Regions from separate parts of the Streptomyces sp. NBC_01267 genome, predicted to be linked through region 3. Evidence: riboswitches for the same ligand, from Rfam matches in the RefSeq annotation. Region 3 holds a riboswitch; each other region holds the start of a gene.
The links. Region 3 has a riboswitch for cyclic di-AMP ahead of OG709_RS27665 (M23 family metallopeptidase). Riboswitches for the same ligand answer to the same signal wherever they lie in the genome.

Region 1: another riboswitch for cyclic di-AMP. It lies ahead of OG709_RS19310 (M23 family metallopeptidase); the one in region 3 lies ahead of OG709_RS27665 (M23 family metallopeptidase).
Region 2: another riboswitch for cyclic di-AMP. It lies ahead of OG709_RS13735 (transglycosylase family protein); the one in region 3 lies ahead of OG709_RS27665 (M23 family metallopeptidase).

What each region holds. Positions count from the first base shown of each region.
Region 1 covers NZ_CP108455.1:4,190,409-4,195,428, forward strand. Annotated here, with positions in the region: tRNA gene OG709_RS19300 (tRNA-Met) at 325-398, shown strand; gene OG709_RS19305 (PP2C family protein-serine/threonine phosphatase) at 568-1,716, shown strand; cyclic di-AMP (ydaO/yuaA leader) riboswitch at 1,932-2,073, shown strand; gene OG709_RS19310 (M23 family metallopeptidase) at 2,085-3,155, shown strand; gene OG709_RS19315 (aldo/keto reductase) at 3,299-4,243, shown strand; gene OG709_RS19320 (PrsW family glutamic-type intramembrane protease) at 4,293-5,020, opposite strand, start outside.
Region 2 covers NZ_CP108455.1:3,015,707-3,020,726, reverse strand. Annotated here, with positions in the region: gene OG709_RS13745 (cytochrome P450 family protein) at 1-625, shown strand, start outside; gene OG709_RS13740 (LysM peptidoglycan-binding domain-containing protein) at 820-1,722, shown strand; cyclic di-AMP (ydaO/yuaA leader) riboswitch at 1,978-2,165, shown strand; gene OG709_RS13735 (transglycosylase family protein) at 2,169-2,921, shown strand; gene eno (phosphopyruvate hydratase) at 3,159-4,448, shown strand; gene OG709_RS13725 (FtsB family cell division protein) at 4,528-5,004, shown strand.
Region 3 covers NZ_CP108455.1:6,059,858-6,064,877, forward strand. Annotated here, with positions in the region: gene OG709_RS27655 (M16 family metallopeptidase) at 1-357, shown strand, start outside; gene OG709_RS27660 (M16 family metallopeptidase) at 378-1,745, shown strand; cyclic di-AMP (ydaO/yuaA leader) riboswitch at 2,055-2,213, shown strand; gene OG709_RS27665 (M23 family metallopeptidase) at 2,227-3,027, shown strand; gene OG709_RS27670 (GntR family transcriptional regulator) at 3,212-3,889, shown strand; gene OG709_RS27675 (HPr family phosphocarrier protein) at 4,179-4,460, opposite strand; gene OG709_RS27680 (bifunctional acetate--CoA ligase family protein/GNAT family N-acetyltransferase) at 4,590-5,020, shown strand, end outside.

The DNA.
Region 1 (5,020 bases), 1.9 Mb from region 3:
CGGCCGCAGCCGGACGGTCTCCAGGTCCTCGCAGTCGCCGTCGGGGCGCTCGGCGATGTGCACCCGGTACAGCTACAGCTCGGCGCGCTGCTCGTTGTCGACCGCGACACCGATCCGGTCGAGGAGGTGGCGCAGCACGGCACGGCCGGAAGGGCGGCCGATCAGGGTGGACCGCTCGCGGCGGAAGCGCGCGGGCAGCGCCGTCGCCCTCCTCGCCCCGGACGACGCGGCCCGGATCCCTGGCGATGTCCCGTCCCGGTGGGGAAGCGGCGCCGGTAAATGGTTCGAGGCGCCCCGCGCATGCCGTAGAGTTGTATCTACCGACGCGGGGTGGAGCAGCTCGGTAGCTCGCTGGGCTCATAACCCAGAGGTCGCAGGTTCAAATCCTGTCCCCGCTACTTGTGAACGAAGGCCCGGCACATCATGTGCCGGGCCTTCGGGCGTTTCCGCCCCCGTGCTGCGCTCCCCCACTTGGCCGTGGCCGAATCGCCGACCGGCACGGCTGCGGCCAGCCTGGGAGGAGCGCGGTACCGTCCGCCGCGGTACGGACCGGGCAGGAGACCACTGGTGGGGCAGCGAGAAAGCAGGGGCAGAGCGCGCCGGTTCCTCCGGGTGCTGCCCGCCGTGCTGATCGTCGGCGGGGTGCTCTTCGATGTGCTGACCCCGCCGACCTTCACCGCCGCCCCGTTCTTCGCCGCCGCTCCGGTGATGGCCGCCCCGTTCTTCTCGTTCCGGGGCACGCTGGTGACCGGGGTGATCGCGGTCGCGGGCATCGCGGGGCTGCGCGCGACCAACGGCACCGAGACCACCGGAACATCCATCACCGAGCAGGTCACCGTCGTCACGGTGGCTGCCATCGCCCTCCTCATCAACCGGGTCATCCAGCGCAGCGGCGAGCAGCTGGCGTCGGCGCGGGTCGTCGCCGAGACCGCCCAGCGGGCTGTGCTGCCGGTGCCCTCCGAGCGGATCGGCGGGCTGCACATCGCGGCCCGGTACGAGGCGGCGCAGGCCGGGACCTTCATCGGCGGGGACCTCTTCGCCGTACAGGACACGCCGTACGGGGTCCGGCTGGTGGTGGGTGACGTCCGGGGCAAGGGACTGGGTGCGGTCGAGGCCGTGGCCGTGGTGATCGGCGCGTTCCGGGAGGCCGCCGAGCAGGAGGCCACGATCGAGGAGGTCGCCCAGCGCCTGGAGCGCGCGCTGACCCGCGAAGGGGTGCGCCGGGAGGGGCTCGACGCCTTCGAAGGGTTCACCACGGCGGCGCTCGCCGAGATCCCGCGTGGCCGGCAGGACCTGATCCGGCTGCTGAACCGGGGCCACCCCGAGCCGCTGCTGCTGTACGTGGACGGCAGCCTCGACGTACTCGCGCCGGGCGACCCCGCGCTGCCGCTGGGACTGTCGGATCTGGCGGCCTGGCCGGACCGGGCGGACGAGTCGCCGTTCCCGCCGGGGGCCACGCTGCTGATGTACACCGACGGGCTCTCCGAGGCGCGGAACACCGAGGGGGTCTTCTACGACCCGCAGGAGCGGCTGCGCGGCCGGGTCTTCCCCGGGCCCGAGGAGCTGCTGACGGCGCTGTCCGACGACGTACGGCTGCACACGGGCGGGCACTCCACGGACGACATGGCGCTGCTCGCGGTGGAGCGTCCGATGGAGGGGCAGCCGGACCGGCGGCGGATGATGGGGATCGTGCGAGCTGCCGGACACAATCCGTAGTCGGCGTACTCCACTCCGCATAACATTTGACGCACGGTCAGAATTTCGATGTTTCCTGAGGGGGGATCAAGTCACCCCGATCTGCCCGGCTCTGTCCCGGTTAACGGAGGCCAAAGCCGTTAACGATCAGTGGGAACAGCTTGGAATCCGGTACCCGCGTCTATTAACGTTCGATAACGCAGCGCGGTCGTCCCAGTCGTCGCAAGAGGCGGCACCGTGCGCACGCGCCGAATCCCGCAAGGGAACCGGGGAACCACCAATTGGGGTGAATCGGGCCGCTTCGTGAGGGGCTGCCCGTAGGAGACCTTCCTGCTCCGAACCCGTCAGCTAACCCGGTAGGCGGTAAGGAAGGAAAGGAGTGCGCCTCCGTGGCGTCCAACAACCCTGCCCCCGAAACGCTGTACTTCCCGAATGACGATGCTCTCGGGTTCGGTGGTGACGACGGCGGGACCTTCGACGAATGGAACCCCACCGAGGATTCCGTCCGGCCGGTCCGCGGCAAGCACCGGGTGGCGAAGCAGCGCAACGGTCTCGCCCGCAGCTCGACGGTTCTCGGCGTCGGCGTGATCGCGGCGGTCGGCGCGGGCGGCATGGCCAGCGCGCAGAGCAAGCCGCCGGTCTCGATATCCCTCCCCGACCTCCCGCAGTCCGTCAAGGACAAGCTCCCGGAGGCCGAGTCGCTGCCCGGCGTGGGTGCGCTGATCTCCGACCTCGGCGGCCACTCGTCGGACAACGGCGGCGACTCGTCGGACAACGGCGGTACGGCCACCGTCACCCACGCGTCGCTCGTCACCGGCAAGGGCGGCGCCGATGCCGGTGAAGCGCTCCGCGCACGCATCCTCCAGCAGGCCGAACAGCAGCAGGGCGCGGCCGAGGACGAGGCCAAGGCGGCAGCCGAGAAGGCAGCCGCGGAGAAGGCTGCGGCCGAGGCCGCGAAGAAGCAGGAAGAGGCGGACGCCAAGGAGAAGGCCGCCAAGAAGAAGGCCGAGGCGGAGGCCAAGGCCAAGGCCGAGAAGGAACGGCTCGCGAAGCTGGCCGCCAGTTACTCGCTCCCCGTCTCCTCGTACACCCTCACCTCGCGCTTCGGTGACGGCGGCTCGATGTGGTCCTCCGGTCACCACACCGGCCTCGACTTCGCGGCCCCCACCGGCACCCCGATCAAGGCTGTCCACAGCGGCACGGTCAAGTCGGCGGGCTGGGCCGGGTCGTACGGCTACCGCACGGTCATCACGCTCGACGACGGTACCGAGCTGTGGTTCTGCCACCAGTCCTCGATGTCCGTCAGTGCCGGCCAGAAGGTCAGCACCGGCGAGGTCATCGGTCGCGTCGGCGCCACCGGCAATGTCACCGGCCCGCATGTGCACCTCGAGGTCCGCCCCGGCGGCGGCGACCCGATCGACCCGATGACCTGGCTCGCGAGCAAGGGCCTGCACGCCTGACGGCACCCGCGACCCCGGCAGCCCTGGCGATACACCCCCCCGACGCCAGGGCTGCCGGCTTCGGTGTGCGGGACCCGGGTGCTGTGCACGGGCAGCGCCGTCCCGGCGGAATAGTGCGGCCCCGGCGGGCGGTTGATCAACGTATGGCTTCTCTACGTGAACTCGGCTCGTCCGGCATCCAGGTGTTCCCGCTCGCCCTCGGCGGCAATGTCTTCGGCTGGAGCGCCGACGAGGCGCAGTCCTTCGACGTGCTCGACGCCTATGCGGCGGCGGGCGGCAACTTCGTCGACACCGCGGACGCCTACTCCGCGTGGGTGCCGGGCAACGAGGGCGGCGAGTCCGAGACCATCATCGGCAACTGGCTGGCCGCGCGCGGGAACCGCTCCGAGGTCGTCGTCGCCACCAAGGTCGGTGCGCACCCGCAGTACAAGGGGCTCGCCCCCGCGAACATCAAGGCTGCGGCCGAGGAGTCGCTGCGCCGTCTGCGCACCGACCACATCGACCTCTACTACACCCACTTCGACGACCCGGCCGTCCCGGTCGAGGAGATCATCACCGCCCTCGACCAGCTGGTGAAGGACGGCAAGGTGCGCGCCATCGCCGCCTCCAACATCACGCCCGAGCGTCTCGAAGCCTCGCTGGCCTTCTCGGAGGCGGAGGGCCTGGCCCGGTACGTCGCCCTCCAGCCGCACTACAACCTGGTCTCCCGCGACACCTACGAGGGCGGGCTCCAGGACACCGCCGCCCGCCACGGCCTGGCCGCCGTGCCGTACTTCGCGCTGGCGTCCGGCTTCCTCACCGGCAAGTACCGGCCCGGTACGGAGGTCGACAGCGTGCGGGTGGAGAAGGCGGGCCAGCACCTCGGGACCGAGCGGGGGATCAAGGTCCTGGCCGCGCTGGACAAGGTCGCGGCGGCGCACGAGGCCGAGCTCGCGACCGTCGCGCTGGCCTGGCTGGCCGCGCGGCCGACCGTCGCCGCGCCGATCGCGTCGGCCCGTACGGTCGAGCAGCTGCCCGCGCTGACCGCGGTGGCCGAACTGGAGCTCACCGAGGCCGAGTTGGCGGAGCTGACGGCGGCCTCCGCCTGACTCCGGTAGTCGGCTGAGCCCGTCGGCTGCAGCCGGTCGGTGCTGCCGGTCAGCGCTGGTACGGGTGGTGGCTGCCGTAGTACGGATACGGCGGCGCCACCCGTACCCGGCCCGTCGCCCGCGCCGCGTACAGCAGCGCGGGCCCGGCTATCTCCTTGCGCTGCCAGAGGTGGTGCAGCAGCTCCTGCTCGCGTGCCTCGAAGTCCGGGCCCACCGCCCCGCGCCGGGCCCGGTGCCGCAGAAAGGCCAGGGTGGTCGCGAACGCCTCGTACTCGGACACGGCCCGGGACGCGGCCCTGGCCCGCGCCTTCGCAACGGCGGACGGCTGCGGTCGTACGTACGGGTAGTAGGGGCTCGGGGGCGATGGAGGGTGCGCGGGGTCCGCGTACGGCACCAGGCTCGGGTGGGGCGCCGGGTTCGCGTACGGCACGGGGTCCGCGTAGGGCGCCGGGCTCGGAGTGGCGTACGGGGTCGGCTGCGCGTACGGGGCCGGTTGAACGTACGAAGACGGCTGGGCGTACGGGTTCGGCTGGCCGTAGGGACTTGCTTGGCCGTACGGATTCGGCTGGGCGTTGAGGTGCTGGCCCCGGGGGTCGGTACCCGCCGCGCCCGTTCGTGCCGCGAAGCCGCGCGCCATCGCGCGCGCCCGCATCGACGAGAGCGCGAGGGGTTCCTCCGGCGCCAGCCAGCCCGCCGCGGCGTACGCGGGCAGCTCCGTCGATATCGTGCGCAGCTCCCGCTGCCGGGTCCAGATCGCCAGCCAGGTGACCACCCCGA
Region 2 (5,020 bases), 3.0 Mb from region 3:
GGACCTGGGCGACGACCTCATCTCGGGGCTGATCCGGGCGAGCGACCACGGTGAGCACCTGACGGAGAACGAGGCGGCGGCGATGGCGTTCATCCTGCTCTTCGCCGGGTTCGAGACAACCGTCAACCTCATCGGGAACGGCGTGTACGCCCTGCTGCGCAACCCGGACCAGCGCGCACGGCTCCAGGCGTCCCTGGCCGCGGGCGAGACGGAGCTGCTGGCCACCGGGGTCGAGGAACTTCTGCGCTACGACGGCCCGGTCGAGCTGGCCACCTGGCGGTACGCCACCGAGGAGTTGGAACTGGGCGGGCAGACGATCGCGGAGGGCGATCCGGTGCTCGTCGTCCTGGCCGCCGCGGACCGGGACCCCGAGCGCTTCTCCGAGCCCGACACCCTCGACCTCTCCCGCATCGACAACCAGCACCTCGGGTACGGCCACGGCATCCACTACTGCCTGGGCGCCCCCCTGGCCAGACTGGAGGCACAGACCGCGCTGGCCACCTTGTTGCGGCGGCTGCCGGACCTGCGACTTGCGGGGGAACCTGGCGATTTGCGGTGGCGCGGCGGGCTCATCATGCGCGGACTGCGCACCCTTCCGGTGGAGTTCGGCCCCAGCCAGAAGTGACGCACCGTCAAGGATGTGACATTCACGTGATCTGCGCTGCATCGACTTGTGACTGACGTTCGAGTACGGCTACGTTCACCCCTCGACTCATCCGTCACACGGAAGGCCACCGCATGCGCACCGGGAACGGTCGGCACCGCCGCCCCCGTCAGGCTCCAGCTCTTGTCGTAGCGGCAGGAGTCACGGGCTCCGCCATGGCCCTTCCACTGCTGGCCGCGACCGGGGCGCACGCCGCCGACGCCTCCACCTGGGACCGGGTCGCGCTCTGCGAGAGCGGCGGCCTCTGGAGCGCCGACCTCGGCAACGGGGCCTACGGCGGGCTCCAGTTCTCGCAGAAGACCTGGGACCAGTACGGCGGCACGCAGTACGCGGCCCGCCCCGACCTCGCCAGCCGGGCCCAGCAGATAGCCGTGGCGCAGAAGGTCCTCGCGGCCGAGGGTTCGAAGCCCTGGGCCAGCTGCGCGGACATCTCGGGCCTGACGGAGAGTGACACCGCGACCCCGTCCGTGGATCCGGGCGCTCCGGACACCGCGAGCCCCACGCCCTCGGCGACCGATTCCGCTTCGGATCCGGCTACGCCCGCACCGAAGTCCTCGGCCTCGGCGCCGCGATCGAAGGGCTCCGCTTCGGCCGCATCGCCCAGTTCGCCCGCTTCACCCACTTCACCCGGTTCATCAAATAAGTCCGGTTCATCAAGTAAGTCCCATTCTTCTGGACCGTCCGACTCTGCGAACCCCTCCGGCTCTGACTCCGGCTCACCTTCCGGCTCCACGTCGGCGCCTGAGGGTGCCACGGGATCCGGTCAGGGGGGAACGGCGGGCAGGCACCGTGGCGGTGAGGCGCAGGACGGTGCGGGTGTCGGCCGTGACGATTCCGGCCGCCACGCCTCGCGCTCCGCCGGTCCGGCTCGCGATACCGCCCGTACGGACGGCACTTACACCGTCCGCGAGGGTGACAACCTCTGGGCGATCGCGGAAGCGCACGATCTGCCCGGCGGATGGCCCGCACTCTATGAGGCGAACCAGCGGACGGTCGGCGCCGACCCGGACCACATCGTTCCTGGCCAGAGCCTTGATCTCGACCAAAAACAAGGGTAGTTCGCGGGGCTATGTCCGCTTCGTTCGAGTGAGACATGGCTCTCGTTCGACTTGCTGAATGTCCAGACTGTCCGCCCGGCGTGCGCCGCCCCTCACCTGCGAAAACAGGATGCGGGGGGTTGTAAACCAGGGCGTTCCGCCCTTCATGGTCATCTTTGAATATCGGAGAGTCCTGTGTTTTTGTCAGACCGCTCGCACCGCGGGCCTCTTCGATCGCCACGCCGAATCCTGCCATCGGTCGAGGGGAAACAGTCGACGCGTAAAGCGCCGTAGGCAGGAGCGGGGGACCCAGGTAAGCGCCGGGGCCGGCCGTCCGTTCGTGAGTCAGCGAACGGTACGAACTGGAACCGGCTTGGGGTGAAGCTGTGCGCTAGGTCGCGCAGCCGGGCAACTCATTGGCCCGAACCCGACAGCTCACCTCGTAGGCGTCGGTGAGGAGAGTCCCCATGCTGTTTTCCAGCAAGTCCAAGCACCGTCGCCCCTCCAAGGCCGTCCGCATCGCCACGCTCGCCGGTGTCGCCGGTGCGGCCGTAGCCGTGCCGCTGCTGGGCGCGACCTCGGCCTCCGCCGCTTCCGTCTCCACGTGGGACGCCGTCGCGCAGTGCGAGTCCGGCGGTAACTGGTCCATCAACACGGGCAACGGTTACTACGGTGGGCTCCAGTTCTCCGCCTCCAGCTGGGCCGCCGCCGGTGGTACGCAGTACGCCCCGCGTGCCGACCTGGCCACCAAGGACCAGCAGATCGCCGTGGCCGAGAAGCTTCTCGCCATCCAGGGCCCGGGTGCCTGGTCCTGCGCCGGTGCCGGAAACCTGAGCAACGACGGTGTCGACCCGGGCGTCAACACCTCCACGTCGAGCCACTCGGGCAGCTCCAGCGCCAGCTCCAGCACCAGCCAGCAGAGCAGCCGCGGCGAGCAGCAGACCGCTTCGCGCGGCGAGGCCCGCACCACCACGAAGGCCGCCCCGAAGCAGGCTGCCCCGAAGCAGGCCGCCCCCCGCCACGCCGCTCCCCGCCACGCCGCCCCGGTCGTGATCCAGAAGGGCGACGGCGAGTACAAGGTCAAGGCCGGCGACACCCTCAGCGAGATCGCCGCCGCCGCGCACACCCCCGGTGGCTGGCAGAAGCTGTACGACCTGAACAAGAACATCGTGAAGGACGCCGACCTGATCTACCCGGGTCAGCAGCTTCACCTGAGCTGATCCCCGGCTCTCCTCCCCTGAACGCCCCGGCCCGGCGCGACTCCCCCGTACGCGCCGGGTCGGGGTCTTTTGGCTACTGGTCAGTACTTCACTGACTTCCGTACCGTAATACGAGCTTTTGGGCCCTTTTTCGTCCCAGGGGCCGGGCGCCCTGCCGGTGGCGGTGCCCTGGGCGGTTAGGCTCTTGTCGCAAGGCCAAAGAGACCCTGCGCCCATAGCGTCACATCCCAGAAGGAGATGCTAGTGCCGTCGATCGACGTCGTCGTAGCCCGGGAAATCCTGGACTCCCGAGGTAACCCCACGGTCGAGGTCGAGGTCGGCCTCGACGACGGCAGCACGGGTCGTGCTGCAGTTCCGTCCGGTGCTTCCACCGGTGCGTTCGAGGCCATCGAGCTTCGCGACGGTGACCCGAACCGTTACCAGGGCAAGGGCGTCGAGAAGGCCGTCCTCGCCGTCATCGAGCAGATCGGCCCGGAGCTCGTCGGCTACGACGCCACCGAGCAGCGGCTGATCGACCAGGCGATGTTCGACCTGGACGCCACCGAGAACAAGGGCTCGCTCGGCGCCAACGCCATCCTCGGCGTCTCGCTCGCCGTGGCGCACGCCGCCTCCGAGGCCTCGGACCTCCCGCTCTTCCGCTACCTGGGCGGCCCGAACGCGCACCTGCTGCCCGTTCCGATGATGAACATCCTGAACGGTGGGTCGCACGCCGACTCCAACGTGGACATCCAGGAATTCATGATCGCCCCGATCGGTGCGGAGTCCTTCTCCGAGGCCCTGCGCTGGGGCGCCGAGGTCTACCACACCCTCAAGAAGGTCCTGAAGACCAAGGGTCTGTCGACCGGCCTCGGTGACGAGGGCGGCTTCGCGCCGAACCTGGAGTCGAACCGCGCCGCCCTCGACCTCATCCTCGAGGCCATCAAGGAAGCCGGTTACGCCCCGGGCAAGGACATCGCGCTCGCGCTGGACGTCGCCGCCTCCGAGTTCTACAAGGACGGCACGTACGAGTTCGAGGGCAAGTCCCGCTCGGCCGCCGAGATGACCGAGTACTACGAGGAGCTCGTCGCCTCGTACCCGCTGGTCTCCATCGAGGACCCGCTCTTCGAGGACGACTGGGCCGGCTGGAACGTCCTCACCGAGAAGCTGGGCTCCAAGATCCAGATCGTCGGCGACGACCTCTTCGTCACCAACCCGGAGCGCCTGGCCCGTGGCATCGAGGAGAACTCGGCCAACGCCCTGCTCGTCAAGGTCAACCAGATCGGTTCGCTGACCGAGACCCTGGACGCCGTCGAGCTGGCCCAGCGCAACGGCTTCAAGTGCATGATGTCCCACCGCTCCGGCGAGACCGAGGACGTCACCATCGCCGACCTGGCCGTCGCCACCAACTGCGGCCAGATCAAGACCGGCGCCCCGGCCCGCTCCGAGCGCGTCGCCAAGTACAACCAGCTCCTGCGCATCGAGGAGATCCTGGACGACGCCGCGGTGTACGCGGGCCGTTCGGCATTCCCGCGCTTCCGCTCCAGCTGATCCGCTCCCGCCTCCGTCCGTCCTCGCACCCGGTCCCGTACCGTGTCCGGGGACGGACGTGCGTACACGGGGAGGCGGCATGGCAGGGAACCGGGACCGGTTCTCCACCGCGACCAGACTGAAGGCACTCGGCGAGCAGACCGCGGCCCGCGTCTACCGCTCCCAGTCGAAGCGCCAGGCGCGCAGGCCCCGGCTCACCGGCCGGGCGGCGGTCCTGCTGATGGTGCTCTGCACGCTGGTGGTGGCCCTGGCGTATCCGATGCGGCAGTACGTGTCGCAGCGCAACGACATCGCCGACCAGCGACGTCAGGTGCATGACGCGAAGGCCAGGGTGGAGGAGCTGCGGGACGAGAAGGCCCGGCTCCAGGACGACGCGTACGTGGAGCGGCTGGCCCGCGAGCAACTGCACTACGTGCGGCCGGGGGAGACGAGCTACATCGTCGTCGACCCCGACTCCCGCACGCAGCGCCCCGAGAAGCAGGGGGCGGCCGACCGGCCCTGGTACGCGAACCTGTGGGACGGCGTGGACAGCGCCGACCACGACAAGACGCACTAGTGCACGACCGATCAGA
Region 3 (5,020 bases):
GGGGTCGAGGTCCCGCAGATCGAGTCCGCGGTGGACGAGGAGCTGGCCCGCTTCGCCGCCGACGGCCCCACGGCCGAGGAGATGGAGCGCGCGCAGGCCCAGCTGGAGCGCGAATGGCTGGACCGGCTGGGTACGGTCGCCGGCCGCGCCGACGAACTGTGCAGGTACGCCGTGCTGTTCGGCGACCCGCAGCTCGCGCTGAGCGCCGTGCAGCGGGTGCTGGACATCACGGCAGAAGAGGTGCAGGAGGTCGCGAAGGCGCGGCTGCGCCCCGACAACCGCGCCGTGCTCGTGTACGAGCCCGTCACGGCGGACGAGACCGACGACAACACCCGGACTGACGAGGCGGACCTGTGACCGACGCCGCAACCGTGAGCATGACCTTCCACCCGCAGCCGCAGGCGGGTACCGCCAGGCCCTGGGCCTTCCCGGCCCCCGAGCGGTCCACGCTCCCCAACGGCCTGACCGTGCTGCGCTGCCACCGCCCCGGACAGCAGGTGGTGGCCGTCGAGATCAGCCTCGACGCCCCGCTGGACGCCGAGCCGGAAGGGCTCGACGGCATCGCCACGATCATGGCGCGGGCCTTCTCCGAGGGCACCGACAAGCACACCGCCGAGGAGTTCGCCGCGGAGCTGGAGCGCTGCGGTGCCACCCTCGACGCGCACGCCGACCACCCCGGTGTCCGGATCTCCCTGGAGGTCCCGGTCTCCCGGCTGCCCAAGGCGGTCGGCCTGCTCGCCGACGCGCTGCGCGCGCCCGCCTTCGCGGAGAGCGAGATCGAACGGCTCGTGGGCAACCGCCTCGACGAGATCCCGCACGAGCTGGCCAACCCGGCCCGCCGCGCGGCCAAGCAGCTCTCCAAGGAGCTGTTCCCCGCCACCGCGCGCATGTCACGCCCGCGGCAGGGCACCGAGGAGACGGTGGCGCGCATCGACGCGGCGGGCGTCCGCTCCTTCTACGAGGCGTACGTCCGGCCCGCGACGGCCACCGCGGTGATCGTCGGTGACCTCACCGGCACCGACCTGGACGGCCTGCTCGCCGACACCCTCGGCGACTGGAAGGGCAGCGCGGGCACGCCCCGGCCGGTGGCGCCCATCACCGCGGACGACACGGGCCGGGTGGTCATCGTGGACCGTCCCGGGGCCGTCCAGACGCAGCTGCTCATCGGCCGCATCGGCGCCGACCGGCACGACCGCGTCTGGCCCGCGCAGGTTCTCGGTACGTACTGCCTGGGCGGCACCCTCACGTCCCGGCTGGACCGGGTGCTGCGTGAGGAGAAGGGCTACACCTACGGGGTGCGCGCCTTCAGCCAGGTGCTCCGCTCCGCGCCGGACGGGACCGGCGCGGCGATGCTCGCCATCAGCGGTTCGGTGGACACGGAGTCGACCGGGCCCGCGCTCGACGACCTCTGGAAGGTGCTGCGGACCCTGGCCGCCGGTGGTCTCACCGACGCCGAGCGGGACGTGGCCGTGCAGAACCTGGTGGGCGTCGCCCCGCTGAAGTACGAGACGGCCGACGCGGTCGCGGGCACCCTCGCGGACCAGGTCGAGCAGCACCTGCCGGACGACTTCCAGGCGCAGCTGTACGCGCGTCTCGCGGCGACGGGCACGGTCGAGGCGACCGCGGCGGTCGTCAGCGCCTTCCCCGACGACCGCCTGGTGACGGTGCTGGTGGGTGACGCCGCGCAGATCGCGGAGCCGGTCAGGGCGCTGGGCATCGGCGAGGTGACGGTGGTCGCGGGCTGACCCCCGGCTGCCCCGCGGGCGCGGGGGAGTGAAGGACGGACAGGACTCCGGCGGCTCGGCTGCCGCCGGAGTCCTGTTCCGTGTCCGCCGGGCACCCGCTTCCGGTGTCCGCTGCGCACCGGTTTCCGGTGTCTCTTACGCACCCACTTCTGTGTCCGATGTGCGCACGCGATGTCCGGTTTATTCGCAAGGTTGCCTGTATTTCCTGTGGCATGACCGACAAAACTGCCCATCTGTTTGGTTCAACCGACAACCACCGTTTAGCGTCTCACTCGCTGTTCGTCGGACGTAAGCCGCGATCGCGGCGCCGAACAGCGATCGCCGAGTCCCCGTCAGGCGCGAGCCTGGGGAGCCGGGGACCCACGCAGTCCCTGGGGTGAATCGGGCCGCTCCGCGTGGAGCCGGCCCGTAGGAGACCTTCCTGCTCCGAACCCGTCAGCTAACCCGGTAGGCGAGAAGGAAGGAAAGGACCAGCCACTTCATGGCGTTCACCCGCCCTGCCGGTAAGCACCGTGCCCCGAACCGTCTGACCCGCAGGACTGCGACCGTGGCCGGTGTGGCCACCCTCGCCACCGCGGGTGTCATCGGCACTCTCGCGTCCCCGGCGATGGCCGACGACGTCAAGGCTCCCTCCGCGCAGGAAGTCAGCCTGGAACGGACCATCCTTGTCGGCGATTCCGTCGCCGACCGGATCGCCGCCCAGGCCGTCGCGCAGCAGTACGAGGCCGAGCAGGCCGCGGCGAAGGCGGAGGCCAGGGCCAAGGCGGTCGCCAAGGCGAAGGCGGAAGCGAAGGCCAAGGCGCGGGCCGAGGCAGCCGCGAAGGCGAAGGCCGGCCGGGAGCGTGCGGCCCGCGACGCGGAGCGCAAGCGCCTCAATGCCTATGTGGCCCCCGTGACCGGCTCGTACGTCTCCACCGGTTACCGGACCGGCGGCAATCTCTGGTCCTCCGGCAGTCACACCGGCATCGACTTCCACGCGGCGAGCGGCACCCCGGTGCACGCCGTGGGCGCGGGCACCGTCGTCGAGGCGGGCTGGGGCGGCGCGTACGGCAACAACGTCGTCATCAAGATGAACGACGGTACGTACACCCAGTACGGCCACCTCTCGTCCATCGGCGTCTCGGTCGGCCAGTCCGTCACCTCGGACCAGCAGATCGCGCTCTCCGGCGCCACCGGCAACGTCACCGGCCCGCACCTCCACTTCGAGGCGCGTACGAGCCCCGACTACGGTTCCGACATCGACCCGGTCGCGTACCTGCGTTCACACGGCGTCAACGTCTGACCCACGCACACCCCCGTCCCCCGGTGGCCCCGGCGCAGATGCGCGCCGGGGCCACCGCTTTTTATGGCCAAAAGACAGTCATCATTTACCGGTGGCCTTCGGAAATTCACGTGCACTGTCATAGAGTCGCCGCACAGGTATGGATCGACCGCGATTTCGCGGGGGATCAGGCGGAGGTTCGGCCATGCGCATTCCCGCGCATTCGGTATGCACGGCAATTCGCGACGACATCATCTCGGGGGTCCTGGAACGCGGCACCCGGCTGACCGAGGAGGTGCTCGCGCGCCGCTACGGGGTCTCGCGCGTCCCGGTGCGCGAAGCCCTGCGCACCCTGGAGTCCGAGGGCTTCGTGGTCACCCGCCGCCACGCCGGCGCCTGGGTCGCCGAGCCGAGCGAGCAGGAGGCCGCCGACCTGCTGGAGATGCGGATGCTGCTGGAGTCGATGGGCGCGGCACGCGCCGCCCGGCACCGGACCGAGGCCCATCTGAAAGTCCTGCGGGGCTTGGTCGGCCTGGGGCAGGAACGGGCCCGTCGGGGGCAGGGTGAGGATCTGCGCTCACTCGGCGGCTGGTTCCACGAAACGCTCGCGCAGGCGTCCGGGAGTGCGGCGCTGACCACCCTGCTGACTCAGCTGAGGCAGAAGACCGCCTGGATGTACACCGTCGATCAGCCGGTCCGGCCCGTCGATTCCTGGGCCGAGCACGGCGCGATCGTGGACGCGGTGGCCCGTGGTGACGCCGAGCGGGCCCGGTCACTGACCACGGCGCACGCGGACCGGGCGACGGCGGCGCACCGGCTCCGCAAGCGGGGGCGTGTGAGGACTTCGCAACATGCCGTAAACGTTTCGGGCATCCCGGATTAACGAGCGTGCCGTAGAAAAAGAGCGGCATACGGAAATAGTTGTATTCCCGCAGCCGGTCTTCTGCGTGCCCTCGACCGGTCCCCGGCAATTGACCGCGCCGGAAAGACGGAATGACAGGGAGAGTGCGAAGAGCAGGAGAGCGCGAAGCGCAGGAAGAGTACGAAGCCCAGGGAAAGCGCGAAGGGCAGGAAAAGCAGAACCGCAGCGCCCGAATTCGGGACACTGCGGTTTCTCGGAACGCCCGACTCCGGTGTCCGGAACGAACCGGCCGGGCGGAGCGGCACACGTCTCAGACGGTCTCGGGCAGTTCGTCGAGTCCTTCGGCGACCAGTTTGGCCAGCCGGTCGAGTGCCGCCTCGGCACCGTCGACGTCCGAGGACAGCACGATCTCCTCGCCACCTTCGGCGCCCAGGCCGAGAACCGCGAGCATCGACGCGGCGTTGACGGGGCTGGTGTCGGGCCTGGCGATCGTCACCGGGACTCCGGAAGCCGTCGTGGCACGGACGAAGATGGAGGCCGGACGGGCGTGCAGACCCTCGGCCCAACCGACCTTGACGCGGCGCTCAGCCATGGTGTTGCCCTTCGAGTTCTCTGACGGTTGTCTAGACCATTCTTGCACGGGGTGCGCGGCGTGCCGGGGGCCGTGCCGGATCCCAGACTGCACCGCTCGCGGTACCGCCGCGACCCGTACGCTTTCCCCATGCAGCCCCCGCTGGAGCAGAGCCCGCACCAGGAGTACCCGGCCCACTGGGAAGCGGACGTGGTGCTGCGCGACGGCGGTACGGCCCGGATCAGGCCCATCACCACCGAGGACGCCGAGCGGCTGGTCAGCTTCTACGAACAGGTCTCGCCCGAGTCGAAGTACTACCGCTTCTTCGCCCCCTACCCCAGGCTGTCCGCCAAGGACGTCCACCGCTTCACCCATCACGACTACGTCGACCGGGTAGGTCTGGCGGCCACCGTCGGCGGGGAGTTCATCGCGACCGTCCGCTACGACAGGATCGGCGAGGACGAGGCGGAGGTCGCCTTCCTCGTCCAGGACGCGCACCAGGGGCGCGGTGTGGCCTCCGCCCTCCTCGAACACATCGCGGCCGTCGCCCGTGAACGCGAGGTCAGCCGCTTCGTCGCCGA